DNA from 2 places in the Nonomuraea sp. NPDC049480 genome. Region 2 is predicted to be linked to the other one. Evidence: predicted binding sites of a transcription regulator. Region 2 holds the regulator's gene; the other holds the start of a gene.
The links. Region 2 encodes HrcA, which represses chaperone genes, less so after heat shock. Its sites were predicted from a motif close to TTGGCACTCTCNNNNNGAGAGTGCCAA; they were not measured.

Region 1 (8,657 bases), on a different contig from region 2:
CTCGGGCCGGGGCTCGCCGACGTGCCCGGGCTGGTCGTGCTGGGGCACTACGGCTTCGAGCGCTGGGAGAACGGCCGGATCTCCGCCCCGCCGCCCCATCCCGGCGTGCCCCAGGCCGAGGCGGAGCTGCAACTGCTGCTCGGCTCGCTCGGGTTGCAGGGCGTCACGATCGAGGACAAGGGCCGCGCGGTCGCGGTCCACACCAGGCGCGCCGCCGACCCCGAGGGTGCGCTGGACGCGCTGCGCGAGCCCTTGGCGCGGCTGGCGGACAAGCACGGGCTGGCGGTCGAGCCGGGCCGTTTCGTGCTGGAGCTGCGGCCGCCCGGCATGGACAAAGGGCACGCGCTCAGCCTGTTCCTGGCCGAGCGGGCCGCCAGGTCGGTCATGTTCGTCGGCGACGATCTGGGCGATCTGGCCGCGTTCGACGCCGTACGCGCCTCCGGGTTGCCCGGCGTGACCGTGTGCAGCGGGTCCGCCGAGGTGACCGCCTTGGCCGAGCGCGCCGACATCGTGGTGGACGGCCCGGACGGGGTGGTGGCGCTGCTGGAGGAGCTCGCGTCGGCGTTCAGCCGTTCATGAGTGGTTTGCAAGTCGCGATCCCTAGTGTCGGGCGCATGTACAAGCGTTACCTTGCCGTCGCATCCGTGGCCGCTGCCACCGTGCTGTCCGTGTCCCTCCCCGCCTCCGCCGCCGCTCCGGCCCAGCCGCTCAAGCTCAGAGGCGGCCTGACGCTCTACCTGCCGATCGAGTGGAAGGTCTACCGGGTCGGCACCGACTGGATCCGCGTGGTGACCGGTAAGTGCGGCAAGCCCACCCAGGGGTTTGGCGCTCCCGATGAGTGCGACAGCTTCTGGGTGCTCGGCCCGAAGGCCATCAAGCACGGCAATGAGCTCTTCAGCCCCTACACCGGGGCGGAGCCCTTCTATCCGGCGACCGACGTGCAGCTCTGCCCGCACAACCGTAAGTGGGGCCAGGCCATGGGCCCGGCCAAGGTCAAGGGCCTGCGCCAGGTCGGCCCCGGCCACAAGGCCGCCTATCGCGAGTGGAACTTCCGCTGCGTCAGCTACACGAACGGCAAGGTGAAGTCCCGCTACGTCCAGCGCGAGTGGTATCTCCCGAAGACGAAGGTCCTGGTCGTGGACCAGTGGAACACACCGGGGCTGTCCGTCGCGCTCAAGTACGCCGACTGGAAGTGAGCGCTCACGCCAAAGCGTCGAGCTGGGCCGCGAGCCACTTCTGCGGCGGCAGGGCGGTGGCCGCGGCGCAGAGCTTGTCGCGGCGCGCCCTGCGCTCGTCCTCGGGCATGATCAGCGCCTGGTGCAGGGCCGCGGCCGTGCCGTTGATGTCGTAGGGGTTGACCACGATCGCGTGCGGGCCCAGCTCTGCCGCCGCGCCCGCCTCGCGCGAGAGCACCAGCGCGCAGCGCGGCGACAGCACCGGGCCCTCCTTGGCCACCAGGTTCATCCCGTCGCGGATGGGGTTGACCAGCAGCACGTCGGCCATCCGGTACGCGGCCAGCGAGCGCGGGTAGTCGTCGTTGACGTTGAGAATGAGCGGGTCCCAGTCCTCGGTGGCGAACTGGTCCTCGATCGCCTGCGCGCAGCGCTGCACCGAGGCGGTGTATTCGCGGTATTCGGGCAGGTCGTGCCGGCTCGGATAGGCGAAGGCCAGATGCACCACCCGCCCGTGCCACTCGGGATGCGCCTCCAGGAACTCGCCGTACGCCACCAGACCGCGCACGATGTTCTTCGACAGCTCGGTGCGGTCGATGCGGACGATGAGCTTGCGGTCGCCGACCTGCTCCTTGATCGCGGCCATGTGCGACTCGACGTCGGGCTCGCAGGCTCGCTCCCACAGCGCCGCGCCGTCCACGCCGAGGCTGTGCACGCCGATCCGGGTCGTCCGGCCCGCGTGGGTGATGCTGCGGGCCACGCGGTCGACCTCGGCGCCGAGCAGCGCCTCGCAGCAGTCCATGAACGCCCCCGCCCACCTTCCCGTCAGGAACCCGGCGTGATCGGCCCCCAGGATGCCCTCCAGGACCTCGCGGGCCACCTCGTCGGGCAGCAGGGAGAAGTATTCGGGTGGCGCCCACGGGGTGTGGCTGAAGTGCGCGATGCGCAGGTCCGGCCGCTCGGCCCGGAGCATCGCCGGTGTGAGCGTCAGGTGGTAGTCCTGCACCATCACGCGCGCGCCGTGCCCGGCCTCCTCGGCCAGCGCCAGCGCGAACGCCCCGTTGTAGTCACGATAGGACTCCCACTCACGCTCGAACCTGGTGCCGAACTTGGGCGAGTTGGGGATGTCATAGAGCAGGTGGTTGACGAACCACAGCGTGGAGTTGGCCACGGCGTTGTAGGCGCGGTGGAACGTGGCGGCGGGGATGTCGAGCATCCGCAACGGCCCGGTGTCGTAGCCGGCGTGGTCGATCCGGCCGCCCGGGGACAGGCGCACGGCGCTGCGGTCGTCGTCGGACAGCGCCGCGCAAACCCACAGGACGCCGTCCTTCTTGGCCACGCCGGACAGCCCGGACACCAGGCCGCCTCCGCCACGTTTCATGGTCAGCTCGCCGTCGTCGGAGACGGTGAAGGAGACAGGCCCTCTGTTCGAGGCCACCAGGACGCTGTTCATCGAGTCTCCCTTCGATCATAGGATCCCAGCTATGGCGCTAGATGAGCTAACCGAGGAACTCGCCCGATCCGCCGCAGCCGGAGATCATCGCGCGCTCGGCGAGCTATTGGCCAGGATCGAGCCCGATGTGATGCGTCACTGCGCCCGGATCCTGCCCTACCACCAGGACGCCGAGGAGGCGTCCCAGGACACTCTGCTGGCCGTGGCCCGCAACATCGGGCGTTTCGAGGGGCGGGCCAGGTTCAGCACCTGGCTGCACATCGTCACGGCAAACTGCGCGCGGACCACGTACCGGTCGCTGAAGCGCAGGGCGGCCGAGCAGACCTCCGACGAGCTGCCCATGCAGAAGCCGGACGTGCGGCGGGTCAGCGTGATCGCGGGCTCCCGCCTCGACCTGCTCGACGCGATGGAGGCGCTGGAGGCCGACAAGCCCGACCTGGCGCAGGCGCTGGTGCTGCGCGACATCGTCCAGCTCGACTACAACGAGGTGGCCGAGCAGCTCGGCATCCCCCTGGGGACCGCCAAATCCCGCATTCACCAGGCGCGCAAATACGTGCAGGGTGTGCTCGGAGAGGATTATCGCTGAGACCATCCGTCTCATACTTTGAGACGGGTGGTAATCGAGCCTCCTTGAGCGGGTAGAGTCCATTTCAACAACTGCATATTGCTCATCCAGAGGGGTGGAGGGACCGGCCCTGCGAAGCCCCGGCAACCCTCCCGGCTTGTGACTCGCGACCTGGCGAGGCCGACCGGGACAAGGTGCCAATTCCGGTTCGCGGTCAAGGTGGCCGCGGGCGAAGATGAGGGAAGGCCTCGCTTCATGTCGCTCGACTTTGGTCCTGCTACCTCTCTCTCCTGCCGCGAGTGCGGCACGCGCTACCCCCTCGGCCCGAGCTTCGCCTGCCTGGAGTGTTTCGGGCCGCTCGAGGCGGCCTATGACTTCGGCACCGTCACCCGCGCGGACATCGAGTCCGGTCCCGCCAACATCTGGCGCTACCGCTCGCTGCTGCCCGTGCCGGTCGACGTGGCGAGCAAGCCCAACATGAACCCGGGCTGGACCAAGCTGGTCAAGGCGGGCAACCTCGGGCGGGCGCTCGGCATCAAGTCCCTGTACGTGAAGGACGACTCGGGCAATCCCACCCACTCCTTCAAGGACCGGGTGGTCGCCATCGCCGTCGAGGCGGCGCGCAACTTCGGTTTCCACACACTTTCCTGCTCCTCCACGGGCAACCTCGCGGGCGCGGTGACGGCGGCCGCGGCGCGGGCCGGGCTCGACGCCTGCGTGTTCATCCCCTCCAACCTCGAAGCAGCCAAGATCGCCATGGCCCGGGTGTTCGGCGGCAAGCTGATCGGGATCGACGGGACCTACGACGAGGTCAACAGGTTCTGCTCGGAGCTGATCGGCGACCCGCTGGGCGACAAGTGGGGGTTCGTCAACGTCAACCTGCGGCCGTACTACGCCGAGGGCTCCAAGACGCTCGCGTACGAGATCGCCGAGCAGCTCGGCTGGCGGCTGCCGCAGCAGATCATCATCCCGATCGCCTCCGGCTCGCAGCTCACGAAGATCGACAAGGGCTTCAAGGAGCTGGTGGCGCTGGGGCTGGTCGAGGACACGCCGTACAAGATCTTCGGGGCGCAGGCGGCCGGCTGCTCGCCGGTGTCGGCGGCGTACAAGGCTGGGCACGACGTGGTCCAGCCGGTCAAGCCGGACACCATCGCCAAGTCGCTGGCCATCGGCAACCCCGCTGACGGGCCGTACGTGCTGGACATCGCCCGGCGCACCGGAGGGGCCGTCGAGGACGTCACCGACCCCGAGATCGTGGCCGCGATCAAGCTCCTGGCCTCGACGGAGGGTATCTTCGCCGAGACCGCGGGCGGGGTTACCGTGGGCGTGCTCAAGAAGCTCGTCGAAACGGGGTCGCTCGACCCCGAGGCCGAGACCGTGGTGCTCAACACCGGCGACGGGCTCAAGACGCTCGACGCCATCACCGGCGACGATGCCAAGCCCACGGCCGTGATCCGGCCCTCTCTCGACGCGTTCCGCGCGGCTGTCTGACAATCAGGAAAGGCGAGATAACCATGAGCGTTTCGGTGCGGATTCCCACCATCCTCCGCACGTACACCGGGGGGAACGCGGAAGTGAGTGGCGAGGGCGCGACTCTTCGTGACGTGCTCGCCAAGCTCGACTCCGACTACCCGGGGATCGGCGCGAGAATTCTCGATGAATCGGGCAAGATTCGACGTTTCGTCAACGTTTACGTTGGGGAAGAGGACGTCCGATTTGCTCAGGGCCTCGACACTCCCGCCCCGGAAGGCACTCAGATCTCCATCATCCCGGCAGTCGCCGGCGGCTGAGTGCGATAGATCACATCCTTGAAGGCGCCCCCAGTGGGCGCCTTCTCCTTTTCCTCCTAATTCAACATTGAACGACCTTCTCTGCGAAGAAATGCGTCGTTTGCGGATTGACTCTGTTGCCAAACCCCGTGCCACAGGTATGGTCGAGGGCGATCGTCTGGCTTGATTTTTCCTTAAGTCATGCGATTACGGGTCTCGCGGTGGAATGGGCGAGATCCGTGAGCCCAGTAAGAGGAGTCGGAAGTGGCGCAGGGCACCGTCAAGTGGTTCAACGCGGACAAGGGCTACGGCTTCATCGCGGTAGACGGTGGTAAGGATGTATTCGTCCATTACTCGGCGATCCTGATGGACGGGTACCGATCTCTCGAACAGGGGCAGCGCGTCGAGTTCGAGATCACGCAGGGCCAGAAGGGACCACAGGCGGAGTCTGTCCGCTCGGTCTGATTCTCGTCACTGGTCTGCACCCGGTAGGCATCGCGCGGCAGCGCAGTCCGTGCGGTCCTGCCAGCCTCGTTTCGTCGATCTACGGCGGGCCGTGCGGTGAGCGGCCCGCCGTACAGACGGACTGACCTGGGCGGGAACCCCGGGCGGTGAGTCCTTAGCTTGCACTCGACAGGGTAGAGTGCTAAACAGTTCGTTGGCACTCTGTGTGGCAGAGTGCCAGCGAACTCGGATCGAGACGATGGGGTCTGCCGAACGGAGATGCAGGCTCGTGCCGTCGCGGGCGTCGGCTCGGTCCAGGACAAGCCACCCTGTATCTGGGAGGTCTAGCCTTATGGCAGCCAAGATGATCGCGTTTGACGAGGACGCCCGGCGCGGTCTCGAGCGCGGTATGAACCAGCTCGCTGACGCCGTCAAGGTGACCCTGGGCCCCAAGGGCCGCAACGTCGTGCTGGAGAAGAAGTGGGGCGCTCCCACGATCACCAACGACGGCGTCTCCATCGCCAAGGAGATCGAGCTCGAGGACCCGTGGGAGAAGATCGGCGCTGAGCTGGTCAAGGAAGTCGCCAAGAAGACGGACGACGTCGCGGGTGACGGCACCACCACCGCCACCGTGCTCGCCCAGGCGCTGGTACGCGAGGGCCTGCGCAACGTAGCCGCCGGCGCCAACCCGATGGCCCTGAAGAAGGGCATCGAGGCCGCCGTCGAGCGCGTCAGCGAGGAGCTCTCCAAGCTGGCCAAGGATGTGGAGACCAAGGAGCAGATCGCCTCCACCGCCTCCATCTCCGCCGCCGACCCCGAGATCGGCGCGCTCATCGCCGAGGCGATGGACAAGGTCGGCAAGGAAGGCGTCATCACCGTCGAGGAGAGCAACACCTTCGGCCTCGAGCTCGAGCTCACCGAGGGCATGCGCTTCGACAAGGGCATGACGTCGATGTACTTCGTCACCGACTCGGACCGCATGGAGGCCGTGCTCGAGGACCCGTACATCCTGATCGTCAACAGCAAGGTCTCGGCCAACAAGGACCTGCTGCCGCTGCTCGACAAGGTCGTGCAGTCCGGCAAGCCGCTGCTGATCATCGCTGAGGACGTCGAGGGCGAGGCCCTGGCCACCCTGGTCGTCAACAAGATCCGCGGCCTGTTCCGCTCCGTGGCCGTCAAGGCCCCGGGCTTCGGCGACCGCCGCAAGGCCATGCTCAACGACATCGCCATCCTGACCGGTGGCGCCGTCATCGCCGAGGAGGTCGGTCTCAAGCTCGAGAGCGCCACCCTCGACCTGCTGGGCCGGGCCCGCAAGGTCGTCGTCACCAAGGACGAGACCACGATCGTCGACGGCGCCGGTGACGCCGAGCAGATCTCCGGCCGGGTCAACGAGATCCGCGCCGAGATCGAGCGCACCGACTCCGACTACGACCGTGAGAAGCTCCAGGAGCGCCTCGCCAAGCTGGCCGGCGGCGTGGCCGTCATCAAGGCCGGCGCGGCCACCGAGGTCGAGCTCAAGGAGCGCAAGCACCGCATCGAGGACGCCGTCCGCAACGCCAAGGCGGCCGTCGAGGAGGGCATCGTCCCCGGTGGTGGCGTGGCGCTGCTGCAGGCCGGCGCCAAGGCCTTCGACAAGCTCGAGCTCAACGGCGACGAGGCCACGGGGGCCGCGATCGTCAAGAAGGCGCTCGAGGAGCCGCTGAAGCAGATCGCGGTCAACGCCGGTCTCGAGGGCGGCGTCGTGGTGGAGCGCGTGCGCAACCTCACCCCCGGTGAGGGCCTGAACGCCGCTACGGGCGAGTACGTCAACATGTTCGAGTCGGGCATCATCGACCCGGCCAAGGTGACGCGCTCCGCGCTGCAGAACGCCGCTTCCATCGCGGCGCTCTTCCTCACCACCGAGGCCGTCATCGCCGAGAAGCCCGAGAAGACCCCCGCCGCGCCCGCCATGCCGGGTGGCGGCGACATGGACTTCTAGGTCTTTTTCGCGACGAGACAGAGAGCGGCCCGGGTTTTCCGGGCCGCTCTTATTTTCGTTTTTCTGCCATGACGTTTCACAATTGGTCTGCTACTTGGAGTGAGGAAATGTGGACGCGTGACACCTCACGAAAGAAGCAGAGGATCGGCGCTCGCGCCGATGTCCAGGGCCGTCGTGAACCCGGCGGCCGCCCTCGACGCGACGGCCGCCTGGATCAGATGCTCGGTCAGACGCCGTAGTGCGGGACGAGGTGACCGCGGGCCACGGTGTTGGCGGTGATGTTGAAGCCGACCACCGCCGGGCTGGCGTCGCTGTCCACGCCCAGCTTGTCCACGCTCAGCGCGTGGACGGCGAAGACGTAGCGGTGCGGATCTCCAGGCGGGGGAGCCGAGCCGCCGTAGGCCTTGATGCCGTAGTCGTTGCGGGCGTGGACAGCCCCCTCGGGCAGGCCCTTGAAGTCCGGGGCGGTGCCCGCGCCCGTGGGCAGCTCGGTCACCGAGGCCGGCAGGTCGAACAGCACCCAGTGCCAGAACCCGCTGCCCGTGGGGGCATCGGGGTCGAAGCAGGTGACGGCGTAACCGCGGGTCCCGGCCGGCGCGCCGGACCAGCGGAGGTGGGGTGAGACGTTCTGGCCCGTCATGCCCCAGTCGTTGAAGACATGCAGGTCGCTCAGCCGCTCGCCGTCCTGGATGTCGTCGCTCTCGACCACGAGCGCGGGAACCGACGGCAGGTGTTCATGTGGCAGCGGTGCTGGCACGGCAACCTCCTAGTAGAGAGCTTTCCTGCTCGCCATCCTAGAAGCGGCCGTGCCCGCCGCCCGTCAGGCCGCCAGTTGCGTCGGCAGCGCCTTGTCGTGCAGGACCGTGAGGGAGGTCACCGCCCGGGTCAGGACCACGTACAGCCTGGCCAGGCCCCGGGGCTCGGCCGCGACGATGTCCGCCGGCTCGACGACGATCACGTGGTCGTACTCCAGACCCTTGGCCAGGGTCGCGGGGACGACCAGCAGGCGGTGCTCCTCGGCGGAGTCGGGGTCGAGCACGGCGTGCGGGAGGCCGGCCAGGGACCGTGAGATCTCCCCGACCATCGCGTCCGGGGCGATCAGGCCGATCGAGCCCTCCTTGGCGAGGGCCTCCCGGGCGGCCTCCGCGACCGAGCCGCCCGGGCGCACGGTGAGCGAGCCCAGGCCGGGGCGCAGAGAGCGCGGGGCGGCCAGGCCAGGGGCGATCGACGGGAGCAGGCGGGCCGCGTAGTCGAGGACCTCCCTCGGCACGCGGAA
Region 2 (8,657 bases):
CCGGCGAGTCCGTTGCGAATCGGTAATCCTCGGTGTCGTGCGTGGGAAGATCCACGCGGTTAGGGTGTGTGTGCGACACTTCAGCAAAAAAGACGATTCAGGGTCGGGCGAGCGCCACCTGGCGAGGACACGACTGGCGTAATGCAGCCTAAGGAACCGGGGAAACCTCCAGAACCGGAAGAGCGTAAACCCTCTGGGAAAGCCGCGCGTCCCACTGATGTGACCACCGAAACCCTCCTGGCCGACAGGTCGATGGGGGCGGTGCAGGTCGGGTGGGATGCCGACATGGCTGTTACCGCGCTGTACAGCGCGCACTTTCGGTCATTGGTGCGTCTCGCTGTGTTGCTCGTCCGCGACACGGCAACCGCCGAGGAGGTCGTGCAGGATGCGTTCGTGGCCATCCACGGTGCCTGGCGCAGGCTGCGTGACCCCGACAAAGCACTGGCCTACCTCCGTCAATCCGTCGTCAACCGGTCCCGTTCCGTGCTGCGTCACCGCGCGGTCGTCGAGAAGTACGCTCCCAAGGGCCTGCCCGACGCCCCGAGCGCCGAGAACGGCGCGATCGGCGAGCTGGAACGCTCCGCCGTCATCGAGGCGTTACGGGCCCTGCCGACCCGACAGAGAGAAGCACTGGTTCTGCGGTACTACGGTGATCTGTCCGAAGCTGAGATCGCCCACGCCATGGGCATCAGCAAGGGCGCGGTCAAGAGCCACACCGCACGTGGCATGGCCGCCTTGCGATCCGTTCTGGAGAAAATGTCATGACCCACCCCCCCGACGAGCACGGCGACCTCCTGCGCCGTGCGCTCCGCGCGGAGGCGGACGCGGTCGTGCCCTCGCCGGACGGACTGGAGATCATCCGCGCCCGCATCGAGCGGCGCGGCGTCCGTAATCTTTTCTGGTGGCGGGCCGGCGCGGCCGCCGTCAGTGCCGTCCTGGTGGCGGGGGCGATCGTGATGGCCGTCCCCGGGCTGCGCTCGCAGATCATCGAGGTCCCCGCGCAGGAAGCCGGCCACGAGACGTCGTCCAAGGTCCCGTCCAATTCCTCCACCACCCGCTCCCAGCAGCCGCCGCCGTCGACATCCGCCCCCGAGGAGCAGAACCTGGTAGTGGTCCCCGAGCCCAGCAGGTCCCCGTCCCCTCGTCCCGCCAAGACGGCCGACTCGACCAGCCGGCCGTCGCCGACCCGGACCACCACGACCAGCCCGTGCCCGTCGTCCGCCGAGCAGTCCGACGAGTCGGAGGAGTGCCCGTCGGCCTCGCCCACGCCGACGCCGACACCCACAGACATGGAGTCCCCCACGCAGCCCTCGGCGTGCCCTCTCGAGGAGTGCCCGCCCGACGACGCGACCGACGGCCCCACCGACGTGGCCAGCCCGCTCCTGGAGACCTCCAGCACGCCCTAGAGCGTCACCAGCGCCCGGTACGCGTGAGGAGCACCGCCGCCGCCGCGACCCCCGCCGTGGACGTACGCAGGACCGTCGGTCCCAGCAGCACGGGCACGGCCTTGGCCGCCCGGAACCTGGCCAGCTCCTCCTCCGAGACGCCCCCTTCCGGCCCCACGACCACCACGATGTCGCCTCCCGGAGGCAGCGCCACGCCTGAGAGCGGCTCGGCCGCCTCCTCGTGCAGCACCAACCCCAGCGCCGCGCCGGCCAGCAGCGCCTCGACCCGGGCGGTGGTGGCGGGCTCGGTCACCTCGGGCAGATGGAACCTGCGGGCCTGCTTGCCCGCCTCGCGAGCCGTCGAGCGCCACTTGTGCAGCCCCTTGGCGACCTTGTCGCCCTTCCACTGGGTGATGCTGCGCGCGGCCGCCCAGGGCACGATCACGTCGACGCCCGCCTCGGTCATCATCTCGACCGCCAGCTCGCCGCGGTCGCCCTTGGGCAGCCCCTGGACGACGACGAGCCGCGGCCGGGGCGCCTCGGCCTTGTAGCGGCCGATCACGTCGAGCCTGAGCGCGTCCTTGAGCACCTCACGCACGACGCATTCGGCGACCCGGCCGGCGCCGTCGGTCAGGTCCACACGCTCACCGGCGCGCAGGCGGCGCACAGAGGCCGCGTGCCGCCCCTCCGGGCCGTCGAGCGTCAGCTCGGGACCGTCGAGGTGCTCCGAGAGGAAGACGGGTGCGGTCACCGGCCGTTGAAGGCGTCGCGCAGGCGCGAGAAGAAGCCCTGCTGCCCCGGCGCGAACTTGCCCGGCGGCCGCTCCTCGCCCCGCTGCTTGGCCAGCTCCTTGAGCAGATCCTCCTGGGCGGTGTCGAGACGGGTCGGGGTCTCGACGTTGACGTGGATCAGCAGGTCGCCCCGGCCGGACTCGTTGAGCCGCTGCACGCCGCGCCCGTACATGGTGATGACCTGGCCGGACTGGGTGCCGGGGCGGACGTCGATCTCCTCGGCGCCGTCGAGGGTCTCCACCGTGAGTATGGTGCCGAGCGCGGCGGCCGTCATCGGGATCTGGACGGTGCAGTGGAGGTCGTCACCGCGCCGTTCGAAGATCTCGTGGGCCCGCTCGACGATCTCCAGGAACAGGTCTCCGGGCGGGCCGCCACCGGGTCCGACCTCGCCCTCGCCGGCGAGCTGGATGTGGGTGCCGTCCTCGACGCCCGCCGGGATGCGGACCTTGATCGTACGGCGGGTCCGCACGCGGCCGTCGCCGGAGCACTCCTGGCAGGGGTGGCGGATGATGGTGCCGAACCCACCGCACTGCGGGCACGGCCGCGAGGTCATGACCTGGCCCAGGAAAGAGCGGGTGACCTGGGAGATCTCGCCGCGCCCGTTGCACATGTCGCACGTGTCGGGGTGCGTGCCCGCCGCCGCCCCGGCGCCGTGGCAGACGTCGCAGAGCACGGCCGTGTCGACGACCAGCTCACGGGTGGTGCCGAACGCCGTCTCCCGCAGGTCCAGCTCGACCCGGATGGTGGCGTTGCGGCCACGGCGGGCGCGCGAGCGCGGACCACGGGCGCCCGCGGCGGTGCCGAAGAAGGCGTCCATGATGTCGCTGAACGGGAAGCCCGCCCCGAAACCTCCGGCGCCCGCGCCGGCTCCCGCGCCGGCGAAGGGATCGCCGCCCAGGTCGTACATCTGGCGCTTGCTCGGGTCCGACAGCACCTCGTAGGCCTGCGTGATCTCCTTGAACCGCTCCTGGGTCTCAGGGTCCGGATTCACGTCGGGGTGCAGCTCGCGGGCGAGGCGGCGGTACGCCTTCTTGATCTCGTCCTGACTGGCGTCACGCCGCACCCCGAGGGTGGCGTAGTAGTCGCTGTTTGCCACTTATCGACCTCTTATGATGCAGCCAGGATCTGGCTGACGTAGCGAGCGACCGCGCGTACGGCGCCCATCGTCACGGGATAGTCCATCCTGGTGGGCCCCAGCACACCGAGCCTGGCCAGTTGGTTGTCGCCAGAACCGTATCCGGTCGCGACGACGGATGTGCCCCGCAGGTAAGGGTTTTCCGAACCGATGCGCACGGTGAGCGCGGACGGGGTGTCTGAAGTAGTTTCGCCGAGCAACCGCATGAGCACGACCTGCTCCTCCAGCGCCTCCAGGACGTCGCGCAGGCCGGTGGAGAAGCCGGCGCCGGCGAGATTGGCCGCGCCGGCGAACACGATCTTCTCGTCGTGCCGCTCGACCAGCGTCTCGAGCAGCACCGACAGAATCGTGGCCGCGGCGGGCCGGTCTTCGGCGGGCAGGCGCTCCGGCAGGTCGGCGACCAGCTCGGGCACGGTGCTCAGGCCGCAGCCGTCGAGGCCGGTGTTGAGCACCGCGCGCAGGTGCGCGATGCGGGTCTCGTCGACCACCTCGGGCAGCTCGATCACGCGCTGCTCCACGCGGCCGGTGTTGGTGATGAGCACGAGCATGACCCGGCGGTCGTGCAGCGGCACCAGCTCGACGTGCCTGACGGTCGAACGCGTGAGCGTCGGGTATTGCACGACCGCCACCTGCCTGGTCAGCTGCGCGAGCAGCCGGACCGTGCGGGTGACCACGTCGTCGAGGTCGACGGCGCCGGCCAGGAACGTCTCGATCGCCCTGCGCTCGGCCCCCGAGAGGGGTTTGACCTGCGAGAGCCGGTCGACGAACAGGCGGTATCCCTTGTCCGTCGGCACGCGCCCCGCGCTGGTGTGGGGCTGGGTGATGTAGCCCTCCTCCTCCAGCGCGGCCATGTCGTTCCTGATCGTCGCCGGGGAGACCTTCAGGTTGTGGCGCTCGGCCAGCGCCTTGGAGCCCACCGGTTCGTTGGTGGACACGTAATCTTCGACAATGGCGCGGAGCACCGCCAATTTCCGATCGTCGAGCACGTGCTCACCTCCTGCCTCCTGCCTTACGGGGAACGCGGTGTCTAGCACTCTGTGTTCCCGAGTGCCAAGTGTACGGCTCTCACCCACAAGGTGCGATAACACCGGCTCCCATCCTGTTGCTAGCGCCTTACAAGCGACAGGCTTCACACTTGCGGACATGTCGGACGCTTCACAGCCCTCGCCGTACGGCCCGCCACCCGGACAGGGCCCCTACCACGGCCAACCACAGCCTCCTCAGCCCGGCTACGGTCCGCAACCCGGTTCCCAGCCCGGCTATGGCACACAGCCCGGCTCCCAGCCGGGTTACGGTACGCAACCCGGCTCCCAGCCCGGCTACGGTCCGCAACCCGGCTCCCAGCCCGGCCACGGCGCGCCGCCGCCGTACGGCCCGCCACAGTCCTATGGCCCACCACCTCAGTACGGACAATACGGCCAACCGCCTCAGTTCCCCCCAAGGATCGATTCCAAAGCCATAAAACCTAGTCTGTGGTGGATCGCGCTCGCCTGGGGTGTGGCCGTGGTGTGCGGGATCGCCGGCGTCGTCATCTTCGTCGGCGGGTTGGTCAACAGCGTGTCCGAGCTGGCCCCCAAGAAGACGTTCGCGCCGGGCGAGAGCATCACGTTGACCGTCGACCCGGCGGACAAGCCTGCCGTGTACATCGCCAACGACACACCGGTCACCTACGAGTGCCAGATCTCCGGCGGCTCCGGCCAGGCCAAGCTGGCCAAGACCGCGGGCTCCCAGACCCTCACGGTCGGCAGCGTGGTGTGGGAGCAGATCCTCGTGATCAACGTGCCGGCCAAGGGCGCCTACCAGCTGACCTGCACCAACCAGGAGACGGCCACCGTGCGGTACGGCGTGGGCAAGCCCCTGACCTCCGCCGCGGGCGGGCTCGTCGGCGGGACGGCCGCGCTGTTCCTGATCCCCGGCGCCGGGCTCCTCGTCGGGATCGCCGGCACCGTCGTCATCCTGATGCGCCGTGGCTCCGCCAGGAAGCGCCTTGCGGTCGGCGGGTGATTTGCTACGGTCCCCGTGTGTACGAGGGCGATGTGCTGGCGGGTAATTGGCGGCGGCCGGGCAAGGGCAAGATTCCGAAGGTGCCCGCCGAGCCGGGCCTCGTCGTGGAGGACGCCGACAGCGGCTTCTGCGGGGCGGTGGTGGCCTGCGACAAGGAGGCCGTCACGCTCGAGGACCGGTTCGGCAAGCGGCGGCTGTTCCCGCTGGCGCCGGCCGCGTTCCTGCTGGAGGGCGGGCCCGTGACCCTGGTTCGCCCCACGGCCGCCCCGGCGGGGCCCAGGCGCAGCGCGTCGGGCTCCATCGCCGTGGAAGGGCTGCGGGCGAGAGTGGCCAGGGAGAGCCGGATCTACGTGGAGGGCGTGCACGACGCCGCCCTCGTGGAGAAGATCTGGGGCCATGACCTGCGGGTCGAGGGGGTCGTGGTCGAATACCTGGAGGGCGTGGACGATCTGCCGGCCATCGTCGCCGAGTTCGGGCCCGAACCGGGGCGACGGCTCGGGGTGCTGGTCGACCATCTCGTTCCCGGCTCCAAGGAGAGCAGGATCGCCGCCGAGATCACCTCGCCGGACGTGCTCGTGGTGGGGCATCCGTTCGTCGACATCTGGCAGGCGGTCAAGCCTTCCGTGCTGCGCATCCAGGCCTGGCCCGACGTGCCGCGCGGGGTGCCGTGGAAGGAAGGCGTGATCGCCGCCCTGGGCTGGCGCGTGGAGCCCGCGGACGCGTGGCGACGCATCCTCGGCGCCGTCTCGACCTACACAGACCTGGAGCCGGAGTTGCTCGGCCGGGTCGAGGAACTGATCGACTTCGTAACGGAGGCATCATGAGCCAGGACCCGCCGCAACCGCCGCCGGACGACGACGCGACCCGGTACGTACCGCCGTCGGACATCCCGCCGCGCCAGGGCTCCGGCCCTCAGCAACCCGGCTACGGCCAGCAGCCCGGCTATGGGCAGCAGCCGCCGTCTCAGCCCGGCTACGGCTACGGGCAGCAACCGGGATCCCAGCCGGACTACGGCTACGGCCAGCAGCCCGGGCCGCAGCCGGGCTACGGTTACGGCCAGCAACCCGGGTCCCAGCCGGACTACGGCTACGGCCAGCCGCCGCAGGGCTACGGCCAGCCGCAATCCGGCGGCTACGCGCCCCAGCCCGGTTACGGTCCCGGGCCACAGCCGCCCGGCCACGGTTACCCGCCAGGACCGCGCGAGCCGTACATCCCCGGCCGGTACGGCCCCCGCCCGGGCACCGACGACACCACGATGGCCATGCTGTCGCACCTGCTCGGCCTGCTCGTCTCCTGGGTGGGCCCGCTGGTCATCTACCTGATGAAGAAGGACGAGTCCCCGTATGTCAGGGACCAGTCGGCCGAGGCGCTGAACTTCCAGATCACGATGTTCATCGGCTACATCGTCTCCGGCATCCTGATGATCATCTTCATCGGCGCCCTGCTCCTGCCGATCATCTGGATCGTGTCCCTGATCTTCCACATCCAGGCCGCGATGGCGGCGAACAAGGGCCAGAACTACCGCTATCCGATCTCCATCCGCATGATCACCTAGAACCTAGACCAGGAGATCCCTCACAAGGGCGTCGGCGAGCAACCGGCCCCGCAACGTGAGCACCATCAGCCCGGACCTGAACGGCTCGGGCTCCAGCAGGCCGCGCGCCAGCGCGCTCGCCACAGCCGTCCGCGCCCCGGGCGCCACCTCGGCCAGCGGGTAGCCGGAGACCAGCCGCAGCTCCAGCATCAGCCGTTCGGCGGCGCGGTCGTCCTCGCCGAGCACCTCGCGGGCGTGCGCGGGCGAGGAATGCGCGGCCAAACGCTGGGCGTACGCGGCCGGGTGCTTGACGTTCCACCAGCGCGTGCCGCCGACGTGGCTGTGGGCCCCCGGACCGGCCGCCCACCAGTCGCCGCCGGTCCAGTAGAGCAGGTTGTGGCGGCACCGCGCCGCGTCGGACACGGCCCAGTTGGACACCTCGTACCAGCGGAAACCGGCCTCTGCCAGCATCCGGTCGGCGATCAGGTAGCGGTCGGCGGCCACGTCGTCGTCGGGCATCGGCAGCTCGCCGCGCCTGATCCTGGCGGCCAGCCTGGTGCCTTCCTCGATGATCAGTGAGTACGCCGACACGTGGTCGGGCCCGGCCTCGATCGCCGCGGCCAGCGAGGCCCGCCAGTCGTCGTCGGACTCGCCGGGCGTGCTGTAGATCAGATCCAGATTGACGTGGTCGAACCCGGCCTGCCTGGCCTCGCGCACGGCCGCCGCGGGCCGTCCCGGCGTGTGCTTGCGATCGAGGACCTGGAGCACATGCTCGCGGGCGCTCTGCATGCCGAAGCTGATCCGGTTGAACCCGCCGTGGCGGAGCTTCTCCAGGGAAGAGGGGTCCACGGACTCCGGGTTGGCCTCCGTGGTGACCTCGGCCTCCGGCCGCAGCCCGAACTCGGAGTCGATCGCGGCCAGGATCCTGGCCAGGTCCTCCGGTGGAAGCAGGGTGGGCGTGCCGCCGCCGAAGAACACCGTCTCCACCGGCAGGTCGGCGTCGCCGAGGACGCGCCGCGCCAGGCGGATCTCCTCGACGACCGTGTCCGCGTAGTCCCGGTGCGAGGCGCCGGGGCCCAGCTCGCCGGCGGTGTAGGTGTTGAAGTCGCAGTAACCGCAGCGGGTCACGCAGAACGGCACATGGACGTAGAAGCCGAACGGACGCTCCCCGAGGCCGCTCAGGGCGCTCTCGGGCAGTTCGCCCGAGGTGGGCACGGGGTCGCCGTCAGGCAGGGTGGATGGCACGTATTCCAGTCTGCCGGGCCTCCAAGAGTGCTCCGAGCCGGCGGCAGGACGCCTGGCGTCCACTGCTGTCTCACCGATCAGTGATCGAAGGGGGAAACGCATGGCAGGCGTACTGAACCGGCTCGTTGACGCCATGGTGTGAGGGCTCTACGATCGGCCTCAACTTTTAGGAAAGTTTCCTAAAAGTTGAGGCTTCTCGGAGACGCTCGTGAAGAGAAAGATCCTGGTCACACTCTCGCTCCTGCTCGGCTTCACGGCGTTCTCCGTGCCGGCCGAGGCCAACACCGGTTTCAAGCGGGTCGCGTACTTCATCCAGTGGGGCATCTACGGCCGCGACTACCACGTCAAGGACGTGGACGTCACGGGCGCCGCGGCCAAGCTCACCCACCTCAACTACGCGTTCGGGTTCGTCAACGCCGAGGGCACGTGCTACTCGGCCGACCCGTGGGCGGACTGGCAGCGGCCGGTGCCGGCCGAGCAGAGCGTGGACGGCGTGGCCGACGCGCCGGGCCAGGCCCTGAACGGCAACCTCAACCAGTTGCGCAAGCTCAAGGCCAAGCACC

Region 1: groL (chaperonin GroEL) is a predicted target of HrcA. The motif match lies at 5,618-5,644, and genes of this name have one in related genera.

The regions. Positions count from the first base shown of each region.
Region 1 covers NZ_JBITMD010000021.1:128,702-137,358, reverse strand. Annotated here, with positions in the region: gene otsB (trehalose-phosphatase) at 1-579, shown strand, start outside; gene ACIBX3_RS43590 (hypothetical protein) at 615-1,196, shown strand; gene ACIBX3_RS43585 (trehalose-6-phosphate synthase) at 1,201-2,625, opposite strand; gene ACIBX3_RS43580 (RNA polymerase sigma factor) at 2,657-3,211, shown strand; SAM riboswitch class I at 3,291-3,432, shown strand; gene thrC (threonine synthase) at 3,446-4,681, shown strand; gene ACIBX3_RS43570 (MoaD/ThiS family protein) at 4,705-4,980, shown strand; gene ACIBX3_RS43565 (cold-shock protein) at 5,224-5,424, shown strand; gene groL (chaperonin GroEL) at 5,756-7,381, shown strand; gene ACIBX3_RS43555 (YbhB/YbcL family Raf kinase inhibitor-like protein) at 7,608-8,138, opposite strand; gene ACIBX3_RS43550 (HelD family protein) at 8,202-8,657, opposite strand, start outside.
Region 2 covers NZ_JBITMD010000027.1:124,631-133,287, reverse strand. Annotated here, with positions in the region: gene ACIBX3_RS48900 (SigE family RNA polymerase sigma factor) at 253-765, shown strand; gene ACIBX3_RS48895 (hypothetical protein) at 762-1,406, shown strand; gene ACIBX3_RS48890 (16S rRNA (uracil(1498)-N(3))-methyltransferase) at 1,411-2,136, opposite strand; gene dnaJ (molecular chaperone DnaJ) at 2,133-3,272, opposite strand; gene hrcA (heat-inducible transcriptional repressor HrcA) at 3,284-4,297, opposite strand; gene ACIBX3_RS48875 (hypothetical protein) at 4,467-4,724, opposite strand; gene ACIBX3_RS48870 (hypothetical protein) at 4,815-5,315, shown strand; gene ACIBX3_RS48865 (DUF3097 domain-containing protein) at 5,333-6,139, shown strand; gene ACIBX3_RS48860 (DUF4870 domain-containing protein) at 6,136-6,870, shown strand; gene hemW (radical SAM family heme chaperone HemW) at 6,874-8,094, opposite strand; gene ACIBX3_RS48850 (glycoside hydrolase family 18 protein) at 8,303-8,657, shown strand, end outside.